Regions from separate parts of the Mucilaginibacter gossypii genome, predicted to be linked through region 1. Evidence: riboswitches for the same ligand, from Rfam matches in the RefSeq annotation. Region 1 holds a riboswitch; each other region holds the start of a gene.
What was found. A riboswitch is a leader RNA that binds a small molecule or an ion and turns the genes downstream of it on or off. The one in region 1 is predicted to bind S-adenosylmethionine.

Region 1 (10,589 bases):
GGCCTGGTAATATATAGAGTTATTTTAAACGATAGCATAAGCAATAATGGTCCGCTTAATATCTACCAGCATGTTATAGCCTATGAAGAAAGCAAAGGTTTACCCATCTTTAATTCGGGAATAGGCTATCATTTTAGGAACGAGGTTTTTTCAACTACCATTGGCCGGCGCTATGGCACACTTAGCCTAAATACTACAGCAACGGCTCCGCTGCTCCAAATACGTAAAATTTTTATTGATGCTTTTAAAAAAGATGGCTATACCATTGATAACCGCGTTAATGAATCATCATGCCTTAATGCGGAGTTCGGGTATTACAACCTAACGCCGGATACGCCTGATCAGCCTCATTTTGCCAAAGTATGGAAGGTTACTTTTATGAATTACGATTATCCGGTGGCCTACATTCAGGATGATAACCGAAAACTATTATCCTATTTCAACGGATTATTAACACTGAACAAAACCAATAAAAAATAAAATACCGGCGCAATTGGCATTTCTTTAGCCAGCCGGCCATTCTACTTTGTCAGTTTAAAAACACAAAATGCAACATGGTTGCATTTTGTGTTTTTGTCATTTACCTTTATCCATAATTAACCGCAATATCATATGAAGGATTTTGATGTGATCATTATCGGCGGCAGCAGCGCCGGTTTATCTGCAGGCATGGCTTTGGGCCGTGCCATGCGTAAAGTATTAATTATTGATAGTGGCATGCCCTGCAACCGCCAAACGCCACACTCACACAACTTTTTTACCCGCGATGGTCAAACCCCGCACGAGATTTTGACTATTGCCCGTGAACAAACTTTAAAATACCCAACTATCACGCTGCTCCATAGCGAGGCCACTCAATGTACACCAATAACTAAGGGCTTTGAGGTTAGTACAATATCCGGTGAAACATTCAGCGCAAAGAAAATTATCCTTGCTGCCGGTATTAAAGATCAAATGCCTGACATTCCCGGCTTTGCCGAATGCTGGGGAATATCGATTATTCATTGCCCCTATTGCCATGGTTATGAATACGGCTATCAGCCTACAGGCATATTTGCTAATGGCGAAATGGCTTTTGAGCTGGCTAAACTTATTTCAAACTGGACCAAAGATCTCATCCTGTTCACTAACGGAAAATCAACTTTAAACGAAGGTCAGCAATCCATTATCAGTCATAATAATATACAAATTATTGAGGGGGAAATAGCAGCGTTTGATCATCATGACGGCCAGATAACTACCATCCATTTGCAAAACGGCTCCGAAATAAAACTTAAAGCATTATATGCGAGGCTCCCATTTGTGCAACACAGTGATATTGCATTACAATTAGGCTGCTCATTTACCGATCAGGGCCACATCCAGGTTGATGCACAGCAAAAAACAACGGTACCCGGCGTTTACGCCGCCGGCGACAGCGCTTCGGGCATTCGCTCCATAGCCAATGCGGTTAATAGCGGCACAATGGCAGGTGTTATGGCAAATTTGGAATTGATTAATGAGATTTTCCTGGCGGAAAAGAATTAGGATACGTAGAGCGTAAAAACTACTGTCATTTCGACGAACAAGCGCGGGGATCGCGCTACGCCAGTGAGGAGAAATCTTATACGCAGGCACAGCCATACAAGCATAATGTATAAGATTTCTCTTTCGCCCCGGCGCTCATGCCCCTCACGGACTCACTCGAAATGACATCTTTTGTTTAGCCTCCTTACTGCTCCAAGCCTTTTTTAAAGGTCACATCATCGGTGTTGATCACTTTAAAGTAGGCGTTATCACCCCATTTAAAGCGGGCCGCCTGGGCTTTGAGGATCGTTTTAATAGGCTCCCTTGAGATCTGTACTTCGTGCGAATCCATTTCTTTAATGGTTTGCGAGGCATACAGTATAAATTTATCTACCTCGTCATTACTAACAGCATATTGAGTTAAAAACTCAGCTTCAGTCGGATATTTTTTAAGTAATTGCTGCTGGCGGTCAACAACGTAAGCGGTAAATAATTGCTGCTGGCTCAGGTCCTGGATAAGAGGGGTGAATTTGCTGGTATCCGCCGGTACAAAAACATCGGGCATAATGCCTCCGCCGCTAAAAACTTTACGCCCGCTTGAAGTATGGAATGATGGGGTACCTTTAAAAACACTATCATTAAGGTTGCTTTGTTCTGAAAAAAGTTCGCCTTTTTGCATACGCTGGGCAAGTTCATTGCGATAACTGTCAACCCCGTTTTTGTATGATTTCTGGATAGAGCGGCCCGAAGGGGTATAGTACCTGGCCACTGTTAAATTCACTGCTGAACCATCGTCAAAAGCAAACTGCTGCTGTACCAAACCTTTACCAAATGATCGCCGACCAACAATAGTAGCCCTGTCAAGGTCCTGCAGGGCCCCTGCTAAAATCTCACTGGCCGAGGCCGAATATTCATCAATAAGCACGGTAAGTTTCCCTTTCTGAAACATGCCCGAATCGGTGGCAAAATAATCTGTCCGGGGCTCGTGAATACCTTTGGTATAAACTATCAGCTTTCCATCAGTTAAAAACTCATCGGCTAATGAAGTAGCGGCGTTAAGATAGCCACCACCATTGCCTCTCAGGTCGAGTAGCAATTTATTCATACCGTCAACTTTTAGCGCCGTTAACGCCTTTCTGAAATCGAGGTCGGTAGTGGCCGAAAACTTACTGATCTTGATATAGCCGGTGTTAGCATCGGCCATATAGGCGGCATCAACGCTGCTTAGGTCAACATGTCCCCGTTTAACCGTAAGTATTTTTAAATCTTTGCTCAGCGGAGGCACAACACTCAGTTTTATTTCTGCATCCTTTTCACCCCTGAAAACACCATTTATCCGGGAGGCTGTTAGCTTGCTCCCCGAAAATTTTTTATCGTCAACATTGATCACCTTACTGCCCACCAGTAAGCCTGCTTTTTCGGCCGGACCGCCGGCATAAACCTGCGTAATGATCAGCGTATCACGCAGTAACTGGTATTCGATACCAATACCGTTAAAACCACCGTCTAACCGTTCATTAATGGATTGCGCCTGCTGCTGCGGTAAATAAAGCGAATGCGGATCAAGGTTTTGAAGCAGGTTATTTACCGATACACCTTCAATACTATCGATATTAACGCTGTCAACATAGTTGCGGTCAACCAGTTGCAGCACCTTTGCTATTTTACTATTACTCACAAAGGAGAAGCCAAGGTTACGCGCGGCAAAATCCTTGTTAAGCACCTGGCCTATCATCACCCCTACCAGCAGCAGGATTATTGTCCGGAAAATTACACCCGCGGTCCTCTTCATAACTTATTACACACAAAGTTAATAATTGCAGGGTCAATAATTTTTACCCACGCCCTTGCATTTGATGATTTTTACCGAATTTTGTTATAAATTATTTGAAAATAGGCTATGGAAACCACCACCGAAAGGGAATCGCACTATAAAAACCTCGAAAAACAGACCGTAAGGGAAATTTTAGAAAACATTAATAACGAGGATAAAACGGTTCCGCTGGCTGTGGAAAAGGCATTGCCACAGATAGAAGCCCTGGCAACTATCACCGCAGAAAGGATGAAAAACGGCGGACGTTTATTTTACATAGGCGCCGGCACCAGTGGCCGTTTAGGCGTGGTTGATGCATCGGAATGCCCGCCAACATTCGGCGTTCCGTTTGATATGGTGGTGGGCTTAATAGCAGGCGGCGATGGTGCGATCCGCAAAGCTGTTGAATTTGCAGAAGACGATGCTGTACAGGCCTGGAAAGATTTAGAGGCCTTTGACATTAATGATAAAGACGTAGTTGTTGGCATAGCCGCTTCGGGCACTACACCGTATGTGATCGGTGGCTTAAAAACAGCCAATGAGCATAATTTAGTTACCGGCTGTATTGTTTGTAACAGCGGCAGCCCGGTAGCGGCTGTGGCACAGTACCCTGTTGAAGTAGTAACAGGCCCTGAGTTTTTAACCGGGTCGACCCGTATGAAGGCCGGTACCGCACAAAAATTAGTTTTAAATATGCTGAGCACAAGTGTCATGATCCAGCTTGGCCGTGTAAAAGGGAACAGGATGGTTGATATGCAATTGAGCAACCACAAATTGGTGAACAGGGGCACCCGCATGGTAATGGACGAAACCGGGCTGAACGAAGAAGAAGCAGCCGGGTTACTGAAACAATACGGCAGCGTACGAAGCGCTGTTGATCATTATTTAAAAAAATAAACTGAATTTGAAGATGTGTTGATTTGGAAATTTGAAGATGCTTGTATTCGATAAATTCTCAAATTCAAAAAATTCGGGTTCAGACAATTTGAAATCAAAAACATGCACGATATTGAACCATATTACCGCTGGAGAGACGATTACATAGCATCAGAAGATGAGTTTTCGCCTTTCTATGCGACAGAATACAGCGAATTTGAATTTGACAAGCAGGTATACAATTACCTGCTGCACCCGCAATGGGACTCATTCGGCTCCAATACCCTTTATTTAAAAGTGCTTTTTGCCGATTATGATAAAGGCTACACAATTATTGAGCTGATAGGTGAATGGAATGATGCCATCAATAACGACATTATGATGCTGAAGCGTGAGCTGCTCGACCTGATGATAGATAATGGCATCACTCATTTTATCCTGATCGGCGAAAACGTACTCAACTTTCATTCAAGCGATGATTGCTATTACGAAGAGTGGTTCCAGGATGTAGAGGACGGCTGGATAGCAGGCATCAACTTCCGCGAACACGTGATAGACGAATTTAAACACAGCAATATCGACTATTACATCAATTTTGGCGGCGAACTCGATAGCATTGGCTGGCGTACCCTGAAACCCATACAGGTTTTCAAAAAGGTTGAAGAGCAGTTGATGAGGAGATTGAATTAGGGGTACAGAGTCAGGAAGAACAGAAATCAAGACTACAAGAGTCAAGAAACAAGAATCAAGAAACAAGACATTTCGGAAAACTTTCCTGTTTCTTGACTCTTGCAGTCTTGCTTCTTCATGTTGCATTCACCTTTTATTTATATATTCGTATTATAATTTTTAACACAAAATGGAATTTAAAGAATCTAAATACAACTTCGATAATGTAATCGAAGTTAGGGATCAATCAGAAGTTGCTTCACGCAGGTTTATGGCCGGCGTTTTCAGCTGGATGTTCGTTGCACTTGGCGTATCAGCAATAACAGTTTATCTATTTTTAAATATGGGCCTGATCAGTCTGATCGTTGCACCAACAGGCGGCCTTACAGGTTTTGGCTATTTTGCGCTGTTTTCGCCACTGGCGTTTTCATTGGTAATGCAATTTGGCTATAACCGAATCTCTTATCCGATATTGGTGCTGCTTTTCGTAGCTTATGCAACGCTTATTGGCATCAGCTTAAGTTTGATATTTCTGATCTACACATCTGCATCAATATTGGGTGTTTTCATTACCGCATCAGTAACTTTCGGTATTATGGGCATTGCCGGTTATACTACCCAGATGGATTTAACAAAGTTTGGTTCAATCATGTACATTCTGTTCATTGGGATTTTTGTAGCTTCATTAGCTAACTTCTTTATGCACAGCGAACAAATGAGTTACATCATCAGCTACATAGGCATAGCTGTATTTACTGGTTTAACTGCCTACTATATGCAAATGTTAAAACGCATTGGAGCAGGTATTGAATACGGTGATGCAAGCTCGAAAAAACTGGCCCTGATGGGTGCACTAACATTGTACATCACACTGATCAACCTGTTTTTTATGATCCTCCGTTTATTCGGCAGAAGAAGATAATCTCATTAAGAAATTCAATCAGAAAGCTGCCTCCGCAAAAGGCGGCTTTTTTTGTTTAACAATGTGGCTTAGCTATGATATTTAGCGTACGTTATACACTTGCAAATGATAACTTTATTGCGCAACTTTGCAGTGCTTATGGAGAAAGACGGAGGGATTAGACCCTGCGATGTCTTAGCAACCTGTGCTTCACAAGGTGCTACATTCTACTCAGCAGCCAAACGGCCCCTGAGACAGATAAGCGAAAGTCATAACAATACCCGACTTTTCGAGATAAGCTGTATTTAGATTTGAGATATTAGACGTGAGATTTGAGATAGCATCTGCTTTTTCAAGTTGCCTGTTTAGTGTCTTTTTATCAGATATATGGGATTAAAGATTTGAGGATCTGGCAAAGACTTTTTGCCAAGGTCTCACATCTCATATCTCATATCTCACATCTCAAAAAATGGACATTAGAAAAGAATTACAGAAACGCATCCTGGTGATTGACGGAGCAATGGGTACCATGATTCAAAGGTACCAGCTTACCGAGAAGGATTTTCGTGGCGAGCGTTTTCGCGATCATCATAGCGACCTGCAGGGCAATAACGACCTGCTCAATATCACGCGCCCTGATATTATCAAAGCCATCCATGCCGAATACCTGGATGCCGGTGCGGATATCATTGAAACTAACACTTTCAGCACACAGGTAATTTCCCTTGCCGATTATCACCTGGAAGAACTGGCTTATGAACTAAGCTACGAGGGTGCACGCATTGCCCGTGAGGTAGCCGACGAATATACCCGTCGCAACCCTGCAAAGCCGCGCTTTGTTGCCGGTGCCATCGGCCCAACCAACCGTACTGCTTCCTTATCGCCTGATGTTAACGACCCCGGATATCGCGCCGTTACTTTTGATGACCTGGCCGAGGCCTACTATGACCAGGTACGCGGTTTGGTTGACGGAGGATCGCACCTGTTGTTGGTTGAAACCATATTTGACACCCTGAATGCCAAAGCTGCTTTGTTCGCTATAAAACGTTATGAGCAGGAATGTAAAGCAGCCGGTAAAGATTTCCCTGCTTTCAGGGATTCGGGCGGTATCATGATCTCAGGAACCATTACCGATGCTTCAGGCCGGACCCTTTCAGGGCAAACTGTCGAAGCTTTCTGGAACTCGATAAGCCATGCCAACCTGCTATCGGTAGGCCTAAACTGCGCTTTGGGTGCGCGGGAAATGCGTCCGCACCTGGCCGAGCTTTCTGAAAAAGCAGGCGTGTTTATATCGGCCTATCCCAATGCAGGTCTGCCTAATGAGTTTGGTCAATACGACGAAACTCCGCATGAAACCGCTCACCAGGTTGACGATTTTATCAAAGCCGGCCTGGTTAATATAGTTGGTGGGTGCTGCGGTACCACGCCCGAGCATATTAAATGTATTGCCGATAAGGCTGCCAAATATCCGCCCCGCCCCATTCCGGAAATTGAGCCGGACATGCGCCTGAGCGGTTTGGAATCCGTTACCATAAAACCCGAAAGCATTTTTGTTAATGTGGGTGAGCGTACCAATATCACCGGTTCACCAAAGTTTTCCAAATTGATCCTCGCCGAAGATTATGAGGCAGCTCTAAGTGTTGCTCTGCAACAGGTAGAAGGCGGCGCGCAGGTCATCGATATTAACATGGATGAGGGCATGATTGATTCGGAGGCTGTGATGGTAAAATTCCTGAACCTGGTTGCTTCTGAACCGGATATAGCCAAACTGCCTATTATGATCGACTCATCCAAATGGACGGTGATTGAGGCTGGTTTAAAATGCGTACAGGGAAAAGGTATCGTGAACTCTATCTCCCTTAAAGAGGGCGAAGAAAAATTTAAGGAACAGGCCCGGAAAATCTTAAGCTATGGTGCTGCCACCGTTGTAATGGCCTTTGACGAAACCGGTCAGGCCGATTCACTGGAGCGCCGGATCGAGATCTGTAAACGGTCATACGATATACTGGTGAACGAAGTAGGATTCCCGCCGCAGGATATTATTTTCGACCCAAACATCTTAACAGTTGCTACCGGCCTGGAAGAACATAATAATTACGCGGTTGATTTTATTGAAGCTACCCGCTGGATCAAGCAAAACCTGCCGCACGCTAAAGTGAGCGGCGGTGTGAGTAATATTTCATTCTCGTTCAGGGGTAATAATACCGTGCGCGAGGCTATGCACTCGGCTTTCCTGTACCATGCTATTAAAGCGGGTATGGATATGGGTATTGTAAATGCCGGGATGCTGGAGGTTTACGAGGAAATTCCGAAAAACCTTTTGGAGCTTGTAGAAGATGTACTCCTTAACCGCCGCCCGGATGCTACCGAGCGCCTGGTTGAGTTTGCCGACACCATCAAAAGTAAAGGCAAAGAAGTAGTACGCGACGAAGAATGGCGCAAAGGCACCGTTCAGGAGCGCCTCTCCCACTCGCTGGTAAAAGGCATTGTTGAATACCTTGACGACGATGTGGAGGAAGCCCGCCAGGCCTACAGCAAACCCCTTGAGGTTATTGAAGGTCCGTTGATGGACGGTATGAATATCGTAGGCGACTTGTTTGGTGCCGGTAAAATGTTTTTACCACAAGTGGTAAAATCAGCCCGTGTAATGAAAAAGGCTGTGGCTTACCTGCTGCCTTTTATTGAGGAAGAAAAAAAGAACAACGTAAATGCCGATCAGCGCGCCAACGCCGGTAAGGTGTTAATGGCCACCGTAAAAGGCGACGTACATGATATCGGCAAAAATATAGTTGGCGTAGTGCTGGCTTGTAACAACTTTGAGGTGATTGACCTTGGTGTGATGGTGCCCGCGCAACGCATTATTGAAGAGGCTAAAAAGCAAAACGTTGATATCATTGGGTTAAGTGGTTTAATCACCCCATCGCTTGATGAAATGGTACATTTTGCCAAGGAAATGGAACGCGAAGGTTTTACCATTCCGCTAATCATTGGTGGTGCTACAACGTCGCGCATTCACGCTGCCGTAAAAGTGGCGCCGCAATACTCAGGGGCTGCCATTCACGTTTTGGATGCTTCGCGCAGCGTTACCGTTTGCAGCAATCTAATGAGCAAGGACAACCGGGATGCCTATATCCAGGGCATTAAGGATGAATATGCCAAAGCCCGCGAGGCACATGCCAACAAAAAATCGGACAAGCGTTTTGTAACTATCGAAGAAGCCCGTGCCGGTAAATTCCAGATTAGCCTGGATGGCGATGTGGCGCCGAAACCCGCGTTTACAGGCACCAAAGTATTTGAGAATTTCCCGCTGGAAGAGTTGCTGCCTTATATCGACTGGACGCCATTTTTCCATACCTGGGAACTTCGCGGCAGCTATCCGAAGATCTTTGACGATAAGTTTGTAGGCGTTGAAGCCAAAAAACTATTTGATGATGCGCAGGTATTGATGAAACGTATTGTTGACCAGAAACTGTTCACCGCGAAAGGTGTAATTGGCTTCTGGCCGGCCAATGCCGTAGGTGATGATATTGAATTATATACCGATGAAAGTCGCACAACAGTTTTAAACCGCATCCATACCTTACGCCAGCAGGCCGAAAAGGTGAAGAATGATCCGTATTATGCCTTGTCAGATTTTATCGCACCAAAAGAAAGCGGTGTGCCTGATTATTTCGGCGGCTTTGCGGTAACAACCGGTTTAGGTTGTGATGAATTGGTTGCTGAGTTTGAGGCCGACCATGACGACTATAACAGCATTATGGCCAAAGCCCTTGCCGACCGCCTTGCCGAAGCCTTCGCCGAAAAAATGCACGAACTGGTACGTAAGGAATACTGGGGCTATGCCAAAGGCGAACAGCTAAGCAATGCCGACCTGATCAAGGAAGAGTACCAGGGCATCCGTCCGGCACCGGGTTATCCGGCCTGTCCGGACCATACCGAAAAAACCACCTTGTTTGAATTACTAAAAGCAGAAGACAACGCAAACATGCACCTAACCGAAAGCCTGGCCATGCTGCCGGCCGCATCGGTAAGCGGTTTCTACTTCGCACATCCGCAGGCAAGATATTTTGGCTTGGGTAAAATCAGTAAGGATCAGGTTGAGGATTATGCTATCCGTAAACAAATGCCATTGGAGGATGTGGAAAGATGGTTAGGGCCGAATATTAATTATTAGCCCCCCGGCCCCCTAAAGGGGGAGTAAGGGAAGAAACGACAAAGCGAGGGCTTGTGCGATTCCCCTCTTGAGAGGGGTGGAGGGGTGTATTAACGGAGCGAAAAATAAACGCCACATAATACACCCCGCCAACACACAATTCCACCGCGCCCCCTCTCAAGAGGGGAACTTAAATTGTAATTATAAAACTTAAATAAAAAAATTCCCCCTTGGGGGTTAGGGGTCAAATGAAAATACCTGAACATATAGCAAACGCCAATGGCAAAACACTCTTTTCTTTTGAACTGATCCCGCCTTTAAAGGGGCAAAGTATCCAGGGCATCTATAATGCTATTGATCCGCTGATGGAGTTTAAACCTCCGTTTATTGATGTTACTACCCTGCGCGAGGATTTTATTTACAAGCAGCATCCAAGCGGTTTGCTCGAGAAACTATCGTACCGCAAACGCCCGGGCACTATTGCCATCTGCGCGGCTATCATGAACAGGTATAAGGTTGATACCGTGCCCCACCTGCTTTGTGGCGGCTTTACCAAAGACGAAACTGAAAATGCCCTTATCGAGCTGGAATTTTTAGGCATCGAAAACGTGCTGGTTTTACGCGGCGACGCTCGCCTCGGGGATTCATCATTTGTACCTACACCTAACGGT
Region 2 (10,589 bases), 1.8 Mb from region 1:
TGCCTCACTCATGGTGATGGTATCGCCAACATTTATCGCTGGAAAAATACCATCGGCCCGGTTGAGCAAAGGGTAGAGCAACGTAATATCTGGAACTATCACCAAACAGCAGGTTTAGGTTATTTTGAATATTTCCAGTTTTGTGAGGATATCGGGGCAAAACCGGTGCCGGTGCTTGCGGCAGGCGTAAGTTGTCAAAATTCGGGTGGAACCTGGAAAATAGGAGGCACCGGACAAAAGGGTATCCCGATGGAAGAAATGAAAGCTTATGTACAGGATGTACTTGATTTGATAGAATATGCTAATGGGCCGGTCACTTCTACCTGGGGCGCAAAGCGTGCCGCTGCAGGTCATCCCGCACCTTTTAACCTGGAGTACCTCGGCATCGGCAATGAGGATAAGATCACCGGCGTATTTGAAGAACGGTTTAGGATGATTTATGATGCAGTGCACAAAGCCCATCCCGAAATTAAGATTATTGGTACGGTTGGGCCAAGTCCGAAAGGCGAAGATTTTGAAAAAGGATGGAAGTTGGCCGATCAGCTTTCGGTTGGCATTGTTGATGAGCATTATTATGAAAAACCGCAATGGTTTTTGAAAAATACCTCACGTTATGATTCATATAACAGGTTAAGGTCAAAAGTTTATATAGGCGAATATGCTTCCTGGGGTAATACCTTGTTTAATGCCTTATCAGAAGCGGTTTACATGATCAGTTTAGAACGTAACGGAGACGTGGTTAGAATGGCGTCATACGCGCCGCTTATTGCCAGGATAGGCCATACATCATGGAACCCGAACCTGATATATTTTAATGGCACTCAGGTTTTCCCAACGGTAAACTACTATGTTCAGCGGCAGTTTGCCGTTAATTCGGGCAATGAGTATTTGCCGGGTGTAATAAAAATGAAAGGCGAAAAAACTGTATTGGATACCACGGCAGGTGTTTCAACCGTGCGCGACTCTGCGACTGGGGATCTGATCCTGAAAATTGCCAATGCCGGTAATGCTCCTGTTTCGGGAGAGGCAGATCTGTCAAAAATTGGTCAACTACCCAAATCGGCAACGCTTACTGTTATTACAGGCAATCCGGAGGTGAAGAATTCTGCCGGCAATCCGCAAGCTATCGTCCCTCAATCATCAGTAATAAAATTGCAAAAAAAGTGGGCTTTTACTGTTCCTGCCTATTCATTGACGGTTGTCAGAATTAGCAGCAGAGAGATGGAAAAGCACAAATAATTATCCTGAATATTCGAAAATAACAAATCAATTATACATGAAAAAAATAGTTTTACTGGGCGTTTTAGTCAGCTTTTATACGGCGGTTATAGCACAGTCGCAGCAAAAATTCAGTGCTTATCTCTTTACTTATTTTACAGGCAGCAAAGGCGGCGAAGAAATTCGTTTTGCTTTGAGTAACGATGGGTATCATTTCCGTGCGCTGAATAACAATCACCCCGTTTTAAATTCAGCGGATATCAGTGCTACCGGCGGCGTTCGGGATCCGCATATTATGCGAGCTGCCGACGGTAAAACATTTTATATGGTTGCCACAGACATGAACACCGAAAAATATGGCTGGGGACCGGATTATTCTATGGTATTGCTCAAATCAACCGACCTGGTACAATGGAGCTCGAAAACCATTGATATCACCAAACTTTATGAAAAGTTTGCAGGCGTGAACAGGGTATGGGCACCGCAAACCATTTATGATCCGCAGAAGAAACAGTATATGATCTACTGGTCGATGCGTTTTGGCGAAGAGGCAGACAAGATCTATTATGCTTATGCCAATAAAGATTTTACAGGTCTTGAAACCGAGCCTAAACAGCTTTTCTTTAAGCCGGATGGCGGTGCCTGCATAGACGGCGATATTGTTTACAAGAACAATAAATATTACCTGTTTTTTAAAACAGAAGGATCGGGTGCAGGTATAAAAATAGCGGTATCAGATAAGCTAACTTCTGGCTATGTATTGCGTGATAAATACGTACAGCAAACCAAAGACCCGGTAGAAGGGGCAGGTACTTTTAAATTAAACGATGGTAGCGGTTATATTTTGATGTATGATATGTATACCCAGGGTAAATACCAGTTTACCAGGACAACCGATCTCGAAAACTTTAAACTGATTGACGATGAGGTATCCATGAATTTTCATCCGCGCCATGGTACAGTGATGCCAATAACTTCAAAGGAAGCGGCGGCATTAACTGCGAAATGGGAAACGCCTGAAGATGTCATACTTGCGCCGTTAAACAAGCAGATTAAAACTATCAATATCGTTTTAGATACGGCGAACCATAAAGTTCACCTGCCTGTAATACCGGGTACTAATTTAAAATCATTTGATCCCCGGTTTACCTTGTTCCCCGGCGTTACTATCAGCCCTATAAAGCCGCAGGATTTTACCAAAGGCCCGGTTAAATATTCGGTAACCATTGCAGGTAAAAAAACGCAGGTTTTTGAGGTTACAGCCCAGGAAACCCATAACCCGGCTATTGCTGGATACTATGCCGATCCGGAAATCCTGTACGCCGAAAAAACAGGCAAGTTTTATATCTATCCAACCAGCGACGGTTTTGATGGCTGGTCGGGCAAGTATTTCAAGGCCTTTTCTTCGGATGATATGGTTAACTGGAAAGACGAGGGTAAGATTCTTGATTTACCGCAGGACGTGAGCTGGGCAAAAAAGAATGCCTGGGCTCCTTGTATCATCGAAAAAAAGATCGGCAATGAGTATAAATATTTCTACTATTTTGCTGCGGCTCAAAAAATAGGAGTGGCGACGGCAAATGATCCGGCAGGGCCGTTTACTGACTCGGGTAAACCTTTGATAGCACAATTGCCTGAAGGTGTTAAAGGCGGACAGCAGATTGACGCCGATGTTTTTGCCGATCCGCAAACAGGCAAAAACTATTTGTACTGGGGAAATGGTTATATGGCTGTAGCCGAGTTAAACGATGATATGATTTCGTTAAAGCCAGGCACCACCAAAATCCTTACACCTTACGCTCATTATAACGAAGGCACCTATGTGTTTTACCGCAACGGTACGTACTACTTCATGTGGTCTGAAAATGATACCAGGAGCCCTAATTATAGCGTGCATTATGGCACTTCTAAATCTCCATTGGGGCCAATCGAGATTCCTCAGCAAAATACGGTTATTGCCAAAAATGCTGCTAAAGGCGTTTACGGAACCGGCCATAACTCAGTTATCCAGATCCCGGGTACAGATGAATGGTATATTGTTTATCACCGGTTCAATTATCCTAAAGGCATTACCATGGGCGATGCCGCAGGCTACAACCGCGAGGTTTGTATTGATAAAATGGAATTTGACGATAAAGGGTTGATTAAACAGGTTACGCCTACACATGAAGGCATTAAACCTGTACATGTGAAAAAGTAAATGCGGGTTATTGAATGATAATATGGCTGCCATGTGAACGAGTTGAAGGTTCACATGGCAGCTTTTGTTTTATATAAAATCTATGCAAATTAGTTAAACAGATATTGCCTTTAAGCTTTATGCCTTCCGCTTTAAGCTACTAAAAATATGTTCCGTTTTTTACAATTTGGGAACTTGGTTGTATCCTATATTTGTAATCATGGTTTTCAAAGAGCTGCTTCCGGAGCCAAGGCTACAGCCTTACATTAAGTGCTTCTATCTGTATGAATCTGATTCGGACAGAAGCTACGATGATATTGTGTTCCCGAGCGGTACCATGGAGGTAATCTTTAACCTCGGTGCCGGAAATTGGAGATCAAAGAAAGGCGATACATTTTTTACCACTCCTCCTGTAGAGCTCTGGGGGCAGATCACTAAACCCTTAGCAATACAATCGGTAGGGCGAAATATCATGCTGGGCTTCCGCTTTTACCCGCACTCGGCAGCTTATTTTTTTGATGAAAATGTATCAGAATTTAACAACGAAATTGTTGATGCCACGCACGTATTCGGACCTAAATTAAGAACGCTTTATTTAAAATTATTGGAGACCGCCGACCTGAATGCGAAGGTGGCCATGATTGAAGATTATTTGCGGAGCCGTTTATCGGCGACCGAAAAAAAGTATTCGAAGATCAAATTTATCGGGGATATTGTCAGCAGTCTTAAAAAGAATTACAGCGGCGATAATATCCTGTCCATTTCCAGCCGTTATAACATTTCCTCACGGCACCTTAATACCCTTTTTTCGCAGTATACAGGTTTACCGCCAAAATTATTTTACAAAATAAACCGCTTTCAGCATAGCCTTAGCCTGGTTAGCGCTAATGAAGAAAAGCTAACGAATGTAGCCTACAGCGCCGGTTATTTTGACCAGGCACATTTTATAAAGGAATTCAAGCTTTTTACAGGTTTTACACCTAACTCATTTGCTGCTCAGGCGTCGCCTATAAACCAGGCCCTGGCGGGTAGTTAATACTCTTCCGTTTTATACAATTTTGGGCTATTCGAGCTACATAGTTTTGCTGATATAAAAAAAACAACAAAATGAAATCAGCAAAAACACCACAGGAAGTGCACGCAGTACTTGCGGCCGCTTTTAACACCAAAGATGTAAATGTAGTTATGAATGTGTATGATGCCAACGGTATTATTTTTCCGGAACCGGGAAAAGAAGTATCAGGCAGGGCCCAGTTTGAAGAGGCTGTTAAAAGCATCTGCGCTGTGCCCGGAGTAATGGAAATCAAAACAGTTTACTGTCTGCAATCAGGCGATGTAGCGGTCGGCCGATCGGAGTGGAGCATTACCGACAATGGCAAAACACAGATTGCCGCAAAAGGGATAGAGTTAATGAAACAACAATCCGACGGCAGCTGGAAAATTGTCATCGATCATGCATTTGGAGCTGAGGCTAATCTCGTAGCCTGATTTAGATTCAGAAACAATAATGGCCGGATTTATTCGGCCATTATTGTTTCACCTTTCACTAATCTCTTCCGTTTTATACAATTTTTAGAAAAATGCTCAAGCTAATTTTGAGCATAAAATAAAAACAAGAACATGAAAAATAGATTCAATGAATTTTTAGCCCTGCATCATCAAACCGAACCTTTACAAATTGGCAATGTATGGAGTGCACAAAGCGCCCAGGTTTATGATAAATTAAATTTTAAAGCAATCGGCACATCAAGCGCGGCTGTTGCCAGCTCATTAGGCTTTGCAGATGGCGAAGAGATGAGTTTTGAGGATTACCTTTTTGTTGTTAAACGCATAGCTGCAACAACATCAGCCATGCTAACAGTCGACCTTGAAGGTGGTTATGGCGAAACACCGGAGGCTATCTGCAGTAACATCACCAAACTATATAATATCGGTGTTGTGGGTATCAATATAGAGGATTCGATAGTGGTGAATGGCCAGCGAAGTATTGTTGATGCCGTAGGCTTTGCCACAAAACTTAAACAGATAACTTCATTGTTAAGCGCCACAGGGGTAGAGGTATTTATAAATGTAAGGACCGATTCCTTTCTGCTTGGTTTACCTAACGCACTGGAAGACGCTTTGACCCGTACTAAACTTTACCAGGGTGCAGGTGTGCATGGTTTATTTTTTCCGTGCATTACCCAAATAGCAGATATTGAAAAAATAACGGCCTTATCGCGCCTCCCGGTTAGCGTAATGTGTATGCCCGGCCTTCCGGATTTTAAAGCGTTACAAAATGCGGGCATTAAAAGGATTAGCGCAGGCCCATTTTTGAATATGAACATCTACCGGTCACTGGAAAATTTGATCGAAAAAATAACAGCCGAAAATAGCTTTGCGGCCCTTTTTAACGGGACTGCCAGTTAACAGGCGAATAAAAGTGCTAAATAATTAAAAACCTAATTGCCTTGTTTCACCTTATTATAAGGTAGTTTAATAATCTGCAAAATAAGTTTAGGTTAAAGTCCCGGCAGCGAACGTTAGGGACTTTTTGTTGTTATGGAACTTATCTTCAAAAAGTTTCAGCTAATCCAATCAGTAAACAAATTCTGTAAATAAGCCTGCAGAACTTTAAAGTGTTAATTCATTTTATTGCAATAATTATATAAAGTCTATGGTTTTAGTAGAATTTATATATATTTGCATCGTCAAATCGGTTCTTTGAATATTTTAATTATCAAGAAAGACTGAGGGAAAGGCCCTGTGATGTCTTAGCAACCTGTAAGCCCACTGTTATAAAGGTGCTAATTCCTGTCTGCCCAAAATAGGGTAGAAAAGATAATGTAATACGCTATGGCCTTGTATAGTGCAAGGTGTTGTATACTTCTTTTCCCTCTTCATTTTTCTTGCTAATTAAAATATTGAAAATATCACCGGGATGATATTACGGTTTAACCTGTATAGCAATGAACATTAAACAATTACTTTTTACCTGTTTGCTTTTCATAACAACATTGCCGGCTGTTGCGCAGACCACCAAGGCAATTGATCCGACAGCTGACGACCGCGGTTATATCATAAAAACCGGTGATCTTGCTCCTGCCGATTTTGAGCTCGTATTGACCAATGGTACAAAAACTTCTTTAACGAAGTTGCGTGGTAAGGTGGTTATCCTGCAGTTTACCGCAAGCTGGTGCAGCGTATGCAGAGAAGAAATGCCGCATTTGGAAAAAGAGATCTGGCAGACTTATAAAGATAAAGGCCTTGTTTTAATAGGCGTTGACCGCGATGAACCGCTCAACAAAGTAAAAAGTTTTCACCAGGTCATGAATATAAGCTATCCGTTGGCACTCGATCCTGGTGCTGAGATTTTTGGCCGGTTTGCCAGCAAAAAGAGCGGTGTTACCCGCAATGTGGTTATCGATCGGGATGGGAAAATTGTTTACCTCACCCGCTTGTACGATAAACAGGAATTTGCATCCATGTTAAAAGCTGTGGACGCTTTGGTAAACAACAAAACAGCGTCTATCAATTAAAAAGAATCTATCAGTACTTATTTAATACCCGTTTTATGAAAACAGAATCTACTTTTTTACACAAGAAAACTTTCGTTTCGGAAAGCCAGTCAATCTGCAAATCCTTCTGTCTCAATATGCAAAGCATGCATTGTTGCTGTTAATCATTTACAGCATGCATGGTGTTTAAATGCGGGCTTGCTGCAGCTTGTCTTAGCTTAATAATTACCATCCCCTAATCAATTCTTTACAGTTACGATAGGCTTATGAGCCGGGCAAATTATGCCCGCTAAGGCGATAGCCATGTCTTTTGTACTGGTAAAGGCATCAAAAATTAATCTCAATTATTAATTATCATGTTAAAAATTTACAAGCTATTACTGGCAATTATATTGCCTTTTATTCTCGTCCAGACGGTTGCGGGGCAATCCGTTAAAATTAGCGGAGTGGTAACCGCCAAATCCGATGGGTTGCCGTTGCCGGGCGTTAGCGTATCTGTTAAAGGTAAAACCACGGGTGCACAAACCAATGTTGATGGTAAGTTTATCATCAACGCCAATGTTAATGATGTGCTTAGGGTTAGCTACATTGGCTTTACAACCCAGGAGATCCCGATTACGCAAGGAATAACTACCTTAAACGTGGTTTTGGTTGAAGCACCAAATTCTCTGAATGAGGTAGTGATAACGGCCCTCAATATCTCAAAGGATAAAAAATCGCTTGGATATGCAGTACAAGGGCTTAAATCGAAAGATATCTCTGAAGCTAAGGAAACCAATTTTGTTAACGCGCTCACAGGTAAAATTGCCGGTGTGCAGGTTACCAACAGCCAGGGCGATATGGGCTCATCCCGTATCATTATCCGTGGAGAAACGTCTATCTCACGGGAAAATCAACCTTTATTTGTAGTTGACGGGGTTATTGTTGATAATAGCCAGTTTTTGGGCACTAATGGTTCAAGAGATTTCTCCAATGCCATTTCTGATTTAAATTCTGAAGACATTGAATCGGTAAGTGTATTGAAAGGCCCGAATGCAGCTGCGCTTTATGGTTCACGTGCAGCCGCGGGTGTTATCCTCATCCGCACTAAAACAGGCAAAGGGGCAAAAGGATTAGGTGTTACTATAAACTCCAATACCAGCTTTTCAAACGTACAGGTATTGCCCGAATATCAAAATCAATATGGTCAAGGCTCAAATGGGAAATTCAGCTATGTAGATGGTAAAGGCGGCGGCGTTAACGATGGTGTTGACGAAAGCTGGGGCCCTGCTTTGGATGGTTCACTGATTCCACAGTTTTATTCAAATGGGCAGGCCGTACCTTTCGTGGCACACCCCGACAACGTAAAAGATTTTTTTAAAACCGGTGTAACACTCAATAATGGCATTGCTATTGCGAGCAGCAGCGATAAAAGCGATTTCAGGTTATCCTATAATAACCTGCACCAAACCGGTATTGTACCCAATACCTCACAAGGCCGTAACTCTTTTGCTTTAAACTCAAGCTATCGTATCGACAATAAATTGACCGTTAATACAATTGTTGATTACAGTAAAGATGATGCTGATAACCTGCCTGGTGCATATGGAAAACGTGCAACCAGCACCATGCTGCAGTTTACCTGGTTTGGCCGCCAGGTTGATATCAACAGGCTTAAAAATTACAAGGATGCCAATGGTAATACCTTTAACTGGAATAATAGTTACTATAGCAACCCATACTGGCTGGCTTATGAAAACACAGTAGGCCAACACAAAAATCACCTGATAGGTAGTATCGAGCTGAATTACAAAATCATTGACGGTCTATCAGCAAACTTCCGTACCGGTACCGATTATTATAATGACCGGCGTAAGATTAAAGTAGCCTACGGCACCAATGGAACACCGTTTGGCTCATACGAAGAGGATGCTTACAGCGTAAACGAAAATAACACCGAAGCCAGGTTGCAATACACTAAAAAGCTGAATAACGATTTTTCGCTTGATGTATTTGGTGGTGGTAACATAGCTGTGAGGACGACCGAAAATAATGATCAGTTGGCTCCGAAACTTGCAGTTGCTGGCTTGTACACGCTGAGCAACTCCCGCGATCCACTGGTCTCTACAAATTACTATGGGAAACTTAAAACCTATAGCTATTTTGGTTCGGCACAGCTTGGTTTCAGAAATTACGCGTTCATCAACTTCACAACCCGTAATGATTGGTCGTCAAGTTTACCGGCAGATGCCTTGTCATATTTCTATCCCTCCGTAAATGGCAGTTTAATATTATCTGAAGCATTAGGCATTAAAAGCGATGTACTTAGTTATGCTAAATTAAGAGGTGGGTGGTCAAAAGTAGGTAAGGCGACAGATCCATTTCAGTTAATTAACGTTTATACATCTTCAAACCTCTTTGGCTCAAATCCGCAACAGAGTATATCTAATATTGATCTGAACGATCATCTTAAGCCTGAAACCACTACATCGGCAGAGGCCGGTTTTGAATTAGGCTTTTTCCATGATCGCGTACATTTAGATGTAAGTGCTTATAACACCAACAGTATTAACCAGATCCTAACCGTACAGGTAAGTTCATCAACCGGTTTCAGCCAAAAAGTAATAAACGGTGGCCGTCTTAATAACAAAGGTATCGAGGTTCAGTTAGGTGTTACGCCAATTAAATCAAATGGATTTACCTGGGACATAAATACAAATTACTCGTTAAACCGCAGTAAGGTAGCTTCGCTTGATGCCGATGGCCGCTTACAGAGTGTGGTATTAGGCACTGATCGTACAGTGCAGGTTTTAGCATCGCTTGGTCAGCCTTATGGTGCTTTGTATGGTACCGCATACACACGTAATGCTTCAGGTCAGATTATTATCGACGCTAATGGTACACCTGTATTTAATACCACCAAACGTTATTTAGGTAAATTCACTCCAAATTGGTTGGGAAGCATCAATAACAGCTTCTCCTACAAAGGGATTAACCTGAGCTTTTTGGTTGATGCACGTTTTGGCGGATCCATTTATTCAAACACCAACCGTACAGGTACTTATACCGGCGTGTTGGCTTCTACCTTACCGGGCCGTGGCGCTGCTAACGGAGGCTTAAGTTACTATTACCCGGGCAACAATACTTCGGCTGCTGCTGTGCAGGTTACCGGTGCAGCCCCTGGGGGTGTAACCGTTTATAATGATGGTATGATATTTAAAGGCGTTAAGGCCGATGGTTCGCCAAATACCACTATTATCCCTGCGCAATCATATTACAAAGGCTTTACCAATATTGACGAAGCATTTGTTTACGATGCCTCATACATCAAGCTTCGCGAAGTAAAACTGGGATACTCTTTACCTGCTAAATGGGTGAATAAGATTGGTTTCCAGGGAGCTACATTTTCGGTAGTTGGCCGTAACTTGTGGATCATCCATAAAAACGCACCGAATATTGATCCGGAAACAGCCTTTAATGCAGGAAACGGACAGGGCCTCGAAGATCTTACCCTGCCTACCGTGCGTAACATCGGTTTCAACGTAAACCTTAAATTTTAAAACATCATGAAACTTAAATATATCAGCATATTATCTGCCGCGGTTTTATTATCGGTAACATCGTGCAAAAAGGATCTGTTAAAGATCAATCAAAACCCCAACGGCTCACAAATAGCACAGCCCGACTATTTATTAACCGCAGCCACCAAAGCAACG
Region 3 (10,589 bases), 3.5 Mb from region 1:
AGACGAAGCGATCATCGCCTCTGTCGAAATGTCACAACGCTATATTTCCGACAGGTTTTTACCGGATAAAGCTATCGACCTGATGGACGAGGCTGCATCAAAACTTCGCCTGGAAATGGATTCGGTACCGGAAGTGGTTGACGAACTGGAACGCCGCATCATGCAGCTTGAAATTGAGCGCGAAGCTATTAAACGTGAAAAAGACGACCGTAAGGTTGCCGAACTAAGTGAGGAAATAGCCAACCTGTCGCAACAGCGTGATTCATTACGTGCCAAATGGAAAGGCGAAAAAGACCTTGTTGATGGCATCAATACTAAGGTTGAGCTGATTGAAAATTATAAACTGGAAGCCGAACAGGCCGAACGTGCGGGCGATTATGGTAAGGTAGCCGAATTACGCTACGGTACTATAGTTGAAGCCCAGGCCGAAGTTGAAAAGTTGAAAGCCGCCCTGCTTGAAAACCAAAGCGACAGCCGCATGCTGAAGGAAGAGGTTACCGCCGATGATATTGCCGGTGTAGTAAGCCGCTGGACAGGCATCCCGGTAAGCAAGATGATCCAAAGCGAACGTGAAAAACTGCTTAATCTTGAAGATGAACTGCACAAACGTGTAGCCGGGCAGGAAGAAGCTATTGAGGCAATAAGTGATGCTATCCGCCGCAGCCGTGCAGGTTTGCAGGATAAGCGCAGGCCAATAGGTTCGTTCATATTTTTAGGTACAACCGGTGTGGGTAAAACCGAACTGGCAAAAGCCCTGGCCGAATACCTGTTTAATGACGAAGGTGCACTTGTGAGGATAGATATGAGTGAATACCAGGAACGCCATGCTGTTTCAAGGCTGATAGGAGCGCCTCCGGGCTATGTTGGGTATGATGAAGGTGGACAGTTAACTGAGGCCGTTCGTCGCAAGCCTTACAGCGTGGTACTGTTGGATGAAATTGAAAAAGCCCATCCTGATGTATTTAACATCTTGTTGCAGGTACTGGATGATGGCCGTTTAACAGATAATAAAGGCCGTGTGGTGAATTTTAAGAATACTATTATCATCATGACCTCCAACATCGGTTCCAACATCATCCAGGAAAACTTCCAAAACCTGGAAGATGAAAACCGCGATGAACTGATAGCAAAAACCAAGAACGAGCTGTTCAATTTGTTAAGGGCAACTATCCGTCCGGAGTTTTTGAACAGGATTGATGAGATTATTATGTTTACTCCACTTAATCGTGATGAGATCCATGATATTGTTAAGCTACAGTTTAAACAGGTACAGCAAACGCTTGCCGAAATGGGTGTAACTATCGAAGCATCCGATGAAGCCTTAGATTGGTTGGCCCAGTTAGGTTATGATCCTCAATTTGGTGCACGTCCGTTAAAACGCGTTATCCAAAAAAAGATCCTGAACGAGTTGAGTAAACAGATCCTGGCGGGTACAGTTGATAAAGACAGCGTTATTAAAATAGATATGTTTGATAACCAGTTCGTGTTCCTGAACTCGGCTAAAGAAGCTACGGAACCAGCTAAATAAGCTGTAGAAAAATAATTAAATGTAAAAAGGCTTCCCAATTTGAGAAGCCTTTTTTTATTAACAACCGAGAATCTATTAAAAAACTTCAGCTGTTTGTTTAGTTACCGATGCTAAGCTGACCCCCGTAAGCTGATCGGCAAAGGCTACGAAAGCCTTACTCTCAGATATACGATGTTGATTAGCGATCAGATTTTGCAAATTGATTTTTCCTATCACAAATTTATAATTACCTGAATAGTAACGCTCATTGATGTGTTCAAAATTCAGCGCTTCAACCAGTTCCTCGTCATCATAACGCAGGTAAATGGTTAATTCAATGTTATTGGTAAAATTAAGGTCTGTTTTTTCTTTAGCTTTTTTGTATTCGTATTGGTAGTTATAACGTAATGCCGCTATATCCGAAAGTACAGCCGAGCCGGTAGGATGCCCACCTGCACCTTTGCCAAAAAAGAACTGCTGATCGGCAAAGGCGGCCTGTACGGTTACGCCGTTATATTCATACTCAACGTTGTATAAAAACTCTTTGTCGTTTACAAACTTAGGTAATACAAACAGGGCAACGTTGCGGTCGTCAAGTTCTTTGGCTACCGGCACCAGTTTAATTTTGAGGTTCTTTTCGCGGGCATATTGCAAATCGGCAGCTGCAAGGTTCTGGATTCCCAGGTTAAATACCTCATCGGGCTGTACAACTACACCATATGCGTGTGCCGCGGCAATAACCAATTTGTATTTGGCGTCAAAACCACCAACATCACTTGTTGGGTCGGTTTCAGCAAAACCCAGGTCCTGGGCTTGTTTCAATGCGCTATCATAATCGAGCCCTTCAATAAAGCCTTTTGAAAGGATATAGTTTGATGAACCATTGAAAATACCGCTGATTGAATGCAGTAGTTCATTATCATAATACTCTTCCAAATTGCGGATAATAGGGATACTACCGCAAACAGCGCCTTCATATAATAATGATGTGCCGTATTGATGCTGGATTTCGATCAGTTCGTCCAAATGCAGGGCGATCATTTTTTTACTGGCAGATACTACGTTTTTGCCAGATTTTAAAGCCCTTGAAACAATTTCAAAAGCAGCTTCGGTATCATTGATCAGTTCAACAATGGTATTGATCTCCGGGTTATTAAGCAGTTCTTCTTTGTCGGTAGTAAATAAATGTGCCGGTAAAGAACGTTTTTTATTAGGGTCTTTAATAGCAAATTTTACTATCTCGATATTTAAATGCTTTGTTTTGATGATATCATATAACCCCTGGCCAACAACTCCAAATCCGAAGAGGCCGATATTTAACTTTTTACTCATTACGCTGTACGTTGCAGTTCTATAATTTTTCCTTTCACATCGGTTTTAAAAAATGATGTGAATATTTTTGTTAATGCTTCTGTTTCAATTAAAAATCCATCGTGCCCATAAAACGAATCCAGCTCGGAAAAGGCAGCTTTTGGGATATGCCTGAACAGGTATTGCTGTTCTTCAACAGGGAACAAAACATCCGACGAGATGCCAATAACTAATGTTTTTGCCTTGATGAGACTTAACGCTTTATCTACACCGTGACGGCCCCGGCCCACATTGTGTGAGTCCATCACTTTGGTCAGGTACCAATAACTATAGGCGTTAAAGCGGTTCACCAGCTTTTGCCCCTGGTAATTTTGGTACGATGAAGAACGGAAATTGTCCTGCACATCGTCGGCTTCTTCCTGTTGGGTAATGCCGTAAGTTTTATAAGTACGATAACCTAAAAGCGCGATACTGCGCGCAGCTTTTAAGCCTTTCTGACCGCCTTCGGGCGTATTGCTGTAAAAGGTGCGGTCGGTTGTGATAGCTAAACGCTGCGACTCGTTAAAGGCGATGCCCCATGGCGAGTGCTTGGCGTTGGTAGCTATCAGGATCAGATTTTTGATCCGCTCTGGCTCAATAATAGCCCATTCCATAGCCTGTTGGCCACCTAACGAACCTCCAATTAATACACTGATATTATTGATGTTTAAATGCTGGGCAAGCAACTGGTGCGCTTTAACCATATCCCTTGTAGTAAACTGGGGATATGAAAGATAATATGGCTGGCCGGTAACCGGGTTAATGCTCAACGGACTTGTAGTGCCGTAAGGAGAACCCAAAATATTGGCGCAAACTATAAAATGCTCTTCCGGGTTAAAAAAATAACCCTCGCCAATAAGCCCTTTCCACCAGTCAAATACATCGCTGTTGGCAGTAAGCGCATGGCAAACCCAAACAACATTATTTTTCTCCTTATTTAACCGGCCATAAGTGTGAAAACCTATTTCTAAACCTTCAATTGTACGGCCCGATTCAAATTCAAAAGTATTAGTGTATTTAAATATCTCTGCGTTCATTCTGTTGTTTTGTTATTTCAGGTGCAACCGGTATTTCCGGCTGCAACCTGCAATAACGTTTACTATATCACTTAAAAAAACTATACATTATTAAACTAACTCACCCTCACCTTGCTTGATTTTTGCAAAAGCCTGCTCAAAATCAGCTTTAATATCGTCAATATGCTCAATACCAACAGCCACTCGCAATGAAGCTGGCGTAACACCGGCAGCCAATTGCTCTTCATCAGACAATTGCTGATGCGTAGTTGCCGATGGCTGAATGATGAGTGTTTTTGCGTCGCCAACATTGGCCAAATGACTAACCAGTTTCAGGTTGTTGATCAATCTGCTAGCCTGCTCTTTACTCCCCTTAATCTCGAATGACAATACGCCACCGAAACCATTCTTTAAATATTTTTTAGCCAGCTCATGATATGGCGATGATTCCAGTCCCGGGTAATTTACACTTGCCACCTGTGGGTGCTGCTCCAGCCATTTGGCCAGTTGCAGGGCATTATCAACGTGACGTTGCACACGCAGAGAAAGTGTTTCAAGTCCCTGGATATTCAACCATGAATTGAACGGAGCTTGCGACGGGCCGAAATCCCTTAATCCCTCAACACGGGCGCGGATAATAAACTGGATATTGCCAAACGGGCCTCCAATGCCAAATACATCGTTAAATATCAACCCGTGGTACCCCTCAGATGGTTCAGTGAATTGCGGAAACTTACCGTTACCCCAATTGTAATTGCCTGCATCAATAATGACGCCGCCAATACTGGTACCATGTCCGCCAATCCATTTGGTTGTTGACTCAACAACCACATCAGCGCCATGTTCAATAGGGCGGAAGAGGTAACCACCGGCACCGAAAGTATTATCAACAATTAATGGCAGGTCATGTCTTTTGGCAACTTCGCTCACCTTTTCAAAATCGGCAATGGTAAAGCCCGGGTTACCAATGGTTTCCAGGAAAATGGCCTTTGTTTTATCATCAATAAGCGCCTCGATACTGGCCGCAGTATCATCTTTGGCAAAGCGTACTTCGATACCCAGGCGTTTGAAAGCTACTTTAAACTGATTGTAAGTACCGCCATATAGGAAAGGTGAAGTAACAAAGTTATCGCCAACCTGTAAAATATTATTAAGGGCAAGGAATTGGGATGCCTGGCCAGAGGCTGTTGCCAGCGCAGCTACACCGCCCTCTAACGCCGCGATGCGTTTTTCAAACACATCGGTAGTAGGGTTCATAATGCGGGTATAGATATTACCAAACTCCTTTAATGCAAATAAATTTGCGCCATGTTCGGCGCTGTTGAATACGTATGAAGTAGTTTGATAAATGGGCACAGCGCGTGAACCTGTTGTTGGATCAACTTCCTGGCCGGCATGCAATTGTAAGGTTTCGAATTTTAAGGCAGACATAGTTGTAATTTTTTAATGTGTTTAATTTAGATTTTGAATGTTTAGATGAATTTGGAAAGCCGGTTTAAAAACAACCGGTTTAAAAACACGCTTTTTTCAGAGAATGAAAAACAGGAGCTTGCTAAGCATCAACAGCAGCAACACATACAAATACAGCCAATAGGGGAGCTAATACGTTGTATGTTACCGTTTGCGGTGTAAAAAGTGTTGCGTTGCGTAAATTTAATTAAACTTTTCATGGTTATAAATTTATATTCCCCGGTGTTATTTGCCGGGACAGGAATTGGCACCTTCTTCAACATTGAAGGGTTGCCAGCGGGTCATTGAGCCTGATCTCTCGCCGCTTCTTTATAAATCAACACCCGAACTATGTGCGGAGGATTGATCGACGTTGGTATCACTACCAAATATTGTTGCGAATATAAGGGATTATGAGCTAATGTACCAAATTTTATTTTTTTTGAAGGTGAAACGTAAAAGGCCAAAGGCAAAAGGTTCATTCGAGAACAATTTTAAGCTTAGACAAATGCAGCTACCTTTCGCCTTTATCCTTTTACCTTATTTACCTTAAAAGGCCTAAGCAAGGGCCTGCTCCATATCCGCTATCAAATCATCAATATGTTCCAGTCCAACCGAAACCCTTAGCAGGTTTCGTGGTGTTTTGGTATCCGGCCCTTCAACAGTAGCGCGGTGTTCTATTAGGCTTTCAACACCACCAAGGCTGGTAGCTTTGATAAATAGTTTCAGCTTATTAATAATGTTATGCGTGTCGTTCTCATCGCCCTTAATAGTAAAAGATAACATCCCGCCAAAAGCCAGCATCTGATCTTTAGCTATCTCATGTTGCGGGTGCGAAGGCAAACCAGGGTACATTACCTGTTCAACATGAGGGTGCTGTTCAAGATATTCGGCAAGTAATTGAGCGTTTTGTACATGGCCCTTTACGCGATATGGCAGGGTTTTGATGCTGCGTACCAGGTAATAACAATCCATAGGCGAGGGGATAGCGCCGCCCATTTCCTGCACCTGGCGGATTTTTGTCCACCAATCGTTGTTCTCTGCAGTAATCAAAACGCCGCCCATCAGGTCGCTGTGCCCGCCAAAGTATTTGGTGGCTGAGTGCATAACCATATCTGCGCCCAACTCAAGTGGTCGCTGGCACATAGGGGTGGCAAATGTATTATCGCACAAAACTTTAATGCCCTTTGATTTGGCAATAGCAACCACCTTTTTAATATCGGTTATTTTAAGCAGGGGGTTCGATGGTGTTTCAATCCAGATCAAACCTGTTTCGGGCTTGATGTGCTGTTGTAAAACCCCGGTATCATTTACATCGATAAAATCGAAAGTAAGGATCCCGGCAAAAAGGGTTTTAAGCTGATTACGTAAGCCATGATACATATCATCAGGAGCGATAATATGCGTGCCCGGCTCCAATGATTGAAATACCGACATCCCGGCCGCATTACCTGATGAAAAGGAAGCTGCTTCAACACCTCCCTCTAACTTTGCCAGCACATGCTCCAATGCGTGACGATTGGGGTTCGATGAGCGACTGTAAATATAACCTGCCGGGAAACCGCCATCCTCACCGCGCTCAAACGTGGTTGACATAATAATGGGTTGTATAACGGCCCTTGTTGCTTCATCAACATGGTTACCGGCGTGTATGGCTATAGTTTCAATTTTCATGGCATAATGTGTTATCGCCCAAAATAAACAAGAATATTTGTTATTAGCTGTAGCGTTTTTATATTTTTTATCGAATAAGTTTAAAAGCCAAACCGCATGAAAAAGTGCCTTATCTTCCTGTTTGTAATTATTGGGCTATCTGCCTGTAAAAAAGATGCCAATGATAGCGCTTATGACAAAAGCTATAAAGCATGGCAAAACTTTAAAGCCGAAAGTAAAAACTCCTATACTTATACCGTTAATGCCGGTTCAGTTTTTGGTTATGGCTCCGAAACCAAGATCACCGTTCAAAATGGCGTTGTTACAGCGAGGGATTTTTTATCATATGTTTTGGAATATAAAACTGCAAATATGCCTCCTGTTAAAACTATAAGAGACCAATGGCATGAGAATAAAGCATCGTTAGATCAACATAGTTCGGGCGCAGCGTCGATCACTCTTGATGAAGTATATAAAAAGGCAAAGAACGAATGGCTTGCGGCAGACAAGAAAACAAACACTGTTTATTTTGAAACCAATAATAATGGCATGATATCAGGAGCCAGTTATGTACCTAATGGTTGCCAGGATGATTGCGCGATAGGCATCTCCATAAGCGAGATCAAGGCTCTGTAACTTTAATGTAATTTACCGTGAAATTTGGCCGATATGTGTCATAACGCATATTACTTTTGTGCTTTTTAGTACCTTTGACCAAATTTTTAATTGATGCATAATTCAGATAATTTACAGTTTTTACTTAACGATCCGAATTTATCTGCTGATTTAAAGCATATTGCTCAAAAAGTTCTTGACAAACAACGCATCACTTTTGATGAAGGCGTTTTGCTTTATGAGCAGGGCGAACTTGGCTATCTTGGCACTTTAGCCAATTACATCCGCGAGGAGCGCCACGGCGATAAAACTTATTTCAACCGTAATTTTCATATTGAGCCCACAAATCTTTGCGTTTACGACTGCAAATTTTGTTCATACTCGCGGCTGCTGAAACAAAAGGCGGAAGGCTGGGAGTACACCATGGATGAAATGTTTAACATGGTTACCAAATATGATGGCGAACCGGTTACCGAGGTTCACATTGTAGGTGGTGTGCTGCCGCAATATGATGTGCCTTTTTACCAGGAACTTTTCGCCCGCATCCGCGCGCATCGCCCGGAATTGCATATTAAGGCATTAACCCCGGTTGAATATCACTACATCTTTAAAAAAGCCAAAATTGATTACGCCACAGGCATGCGCCTGATGCAGGAAGCAGGCCTGGATTCAATCCCCGGCGGTGGCGCTGAAATTTTTGATCCTGAAATAAGGGATCAGATCTCGAAAGATAAATGTACTGCCGATCAATGGCTGGCTATTCATGAAGAATGGCACAAGCTTGGCGGCCGTTCAAACGCTACCATGCTTTACGGGCATATTGAAGCATATAAACACCGTGTCGACCACATGGAGCGTTTACGCCAGTTGCAGGACAAAACAGGCGGTTTCCAGACATTCATTCCGCTTAAGTTCCGTAATAAGGATAACCAGATGTCGCACGTGCCCGAGGTTTCAGTGATTGAAGACTTGCGAAACTACGCCGTAGCCCGCATCTACCTGGATAACTTTGATCATATTAAAGCTTACTGGGCTATGATCAGCCGTACTACCGCGCAACTTTCGCTTAATTTTGGCGTAGATGATATTGATGGAACATTAGATGATACCACCAAAATCTACTCAATGGCCGGCGCCGAAGAGCAGCATCCCGGCATGAGCACCAAACAAGTAGTAGAATTAATTAAACATGTGGGCCGCCAGCCTATTGAACGTGACACATTATATAACGTAGTAACGGATTATACCAACTTTGTGTTCGGCGACGAACCGAAACCGCAGTATTACAAATTACCGGTAATTAATTAAGCTTTTTAAGCTGAAAGCCAAAAGCCGAAAGCTTAAAGCAAAGCAATAAATTTAGCATAGATAAAAGCAAAAAAGCTTTAAGCCTTCGGCTTTCAGCTTTGGGCTCAAGAAAATGGTACAAAAAACTTTATATATAGTACGCCACGGCCAAACTGAGTATAACAAACTTGGTATTATACAGGGCCGCGGTGTGGATACCGATTTAAATGACGAAGGTCGTAAACAGGCCTGTCAGTTTTTTGAGGCTTATAAAACCGTTCCGTTTAATAAAATTTACATATCGGCGTTAAAACGTACCCAACAAAGCATTCAGCCTTTTATCGACCTCGGGATACCTTATGAAAAGCTTTCGGGACTGGATGAGCTGGCCTGGGGCATTCACGAAGGCCAGTCGCCAACTATCGATAATAAGGCCGCTTTCCTGCAGATTATGCGTGATTGGCTGGATGGCAAGCTCGACAGTAAATTTGAAGGGGGCGAAAGTCCGCTTGAGGTTGAGGTGCGTCAGCGTGAGGCCATGGAGGTGATTATGAGCCACCCCGAAGAAAAAACGGTGCTTATATGTATGCATGGCCGTGCTTTGCGCCTTTTGCTTTGTATCCTTACCGGTAAACCCTTATCCGAAATGGATAACTTTCCGCACCAAAACCTGGTATTATATAAGGTAACCTACAATGGCGAAAGGTTCGAAATTATCGACTTTAACAATGCCGAACATCTCAAACATTCCGAAGAATAGAAATAGCGAATTTGTGAACAAGATTAGAATATCAGCAGTAAGCTACACTAATACCAAACCCTTTTTATACGGCATTCAACATACCGACATTATTAATAAAATCGACCTGAGCCTTGATATCCCGTCAGATTGTGCCCAAAAGCTTATCGACGACGTGGTTGATATCGGTCTGATCCCGGTTGCTGCAGCACTGAGTTTGCCGCAATGGGAAATTGTTTCTGATTACTGCATTGGTGCCGTAGGCGCGGTAAACTCCGTTTTTATTTTCAGCAATAGTGATATTAAGGACGTAACTACTATTCAACTCGATCCGCAGTCGCGCTCCTCAAATAATCTTGCCCGCGTGCTGCTGAAAAACCATTGGTTGGTAAACCCCAAACAGGTAAGTAATGCGCCGGATTATGCTCAATCTGCAGATGAACAAACCGCCTTTGTACAAATAGGCGACCGCACCTTCGGCAAAAAACAACAATACAAATACGTTTACGACCTGTCCGAAGAATGGCAAAAAATGACCGGCCTGCCTTTCACATTTGCGGCCTGGATAGCCAATAAACCTATCCCGCGGGAATTTATGGATGAGTTTAACGAGTCGTTAAAGTACGGCCTTGATCATCGCGAAGATCTGTTTAAAGAACTGCCCATGCGCGATGATTTTGATCTGGTCGACTACCTGATGGTTAAAATAGATTATGATTTAACAGCGGATAAAAAGAAGGCCCTGTACCTGTTTCATGATTATATAAAGGCGTTGTAATCTCTGAACCTGGATTTGGGTGGATTTTTAGGATTACAGGATCAGAATTGTTTGGTTATGTAATCCAATAATCACATAAATCCCGGTTCTGGCAAAAACAATTCCCTTCTCAATTCCATTGCTTATCTTAAACACAAAAACGTTTATCTATGAGCAATACTCCCCAACTATTAAAAGGACAAGCTGCCCTCGTAA

Region 2: it holds a riboswitch for S-adenosylmethionine, as region 1 does, so the genes downstream of both, J3L18_RS16315 (TlpA disulfide reductase family protein) here and metH (methionine synthase) in region 1, are expected to answer to the same signal.
Region 3: it holds a riboswitch for S-adenosylmethionine, as region 1 does, so the genes downstream of both, J3L18_RS08910 (O-acetylhomoserine aminocarboxypropyltransferase/cysteine synthase family protein) here and metH (methionine synthase) in region 1, are expected to answer to the same signal.

Annotation. Positions count from the first base shown of each region.
Region 1 is NZ_CP071878.2:5,646,059-5,656,647, forward strand. It holds gene J3L18_RS23865 (hypothetical protein) at 1-480, shown strand, start outside; gene J3L18_RS23870 (NAD(P)/FAD-dependent oxidoreductase) at 613-1,527, shown strand; gene J3L18_RS23875 (S41 family peptidase) at 1,712-3,298, opposite strand; gene murQ (N-acetylmuramic acid 6-phosphate etherase) at 3,407-4,216, shown strand; gene J3L18_RS23885 (hypothetical protein) at 4,319-4,885, shown strand; gene J3L18_RS23890 (Bax inhibitor-1/YccA family protein) at 5,055-5,786, shown strand; SAM riboswitch class I at 5,920-6,030, shown strand; gene metH (methionine synthase) at 6,235-9,939, shown strand; gene J3L18_RS23900 (methylenetetrahydrofolate reductase) at 10,167-10,589, shown strand, end outside.
Region 2 is NZ_CP071878.2:3,889,985-3,900,573, reverse strand. It holds gene J3L18_RS16340 (alpha-L-arabinofuranosidase family protein) at 1-1,239, shown strand, start outside; gene J3L18_RS16335 (glycoside hydrolase family 43 protein) at 1,277-3,418, shown strand; gene J3L18_RS16330 (DUF6597 domain-containing transcriptional factor) at 3,618-4,433, shown strand; gene J3L18_RS16325 (YybH family protein) at 4,505-4,885, shown strand; gene J3L18_RS16320 (isocitrate lyase/PEP mutase family protein) at 5,018-5,806, shown strand; SAM riboswitch class I at 6,111-6,224, shown strand; gene J3L18_RS16315 (TlpA disulfide reductase family protein) at 6,346-6,915, shown strand; gene J3L18_RS16310 (SusC/RagA family TonB-linked outer membrane protein) at 7,251-10,433, shown strand; gene J3L18_RS16305 (SusD/RagB family nutrient-binding outer membrane lipoprotein) at 10,440-10,589, shown strand, end outside.
Region 3 is NZ_CP071878.2:2,100,223-2,110,811, reverse strand. It holds gene clpB (ATP-dependent chaperone ClpB) at 1-1,528, shown strand, start outside; gene J3L18_RS08920 (homoserine dehydrogenase) at 1,604-2,839, opposite strand; gene J3L18_RS08915 (homoserine O-acetyltransferase family protein) at 2,839-3,894, opposite strand; gene J3L18_RS08910 (O-acetylhomoserine aminocarboxypropyltransferase/cysteine synthase family protein) at 3,985-5,304, opposite strand; SAM riboswitch class I at 5,551-5,661, opposite strand; gene J3L18_RS08905 (trans-sulfuration enzyme family protein) at 5,881-6,996, opposite strand; gene J3L18_RS08900 (hypothetical protein) at 7,093-7,611, shown strand; gene mqnE (aminofutalosine synthase MqnE) at 7,705-8,898, shown strand; gene J3L18_RS08890 (histidine phosphatase family protein) at 9,011-9,637, shown strand; gene J3L18_RS08885 (menaquinone biosynthetic enzyme MqnA/MqnD family protein) at 9,651-10,394, shown strand; gene J3L18_RS08880 (SDR family oxidoreductase) at 10,544-10,589, shown strand, end outside.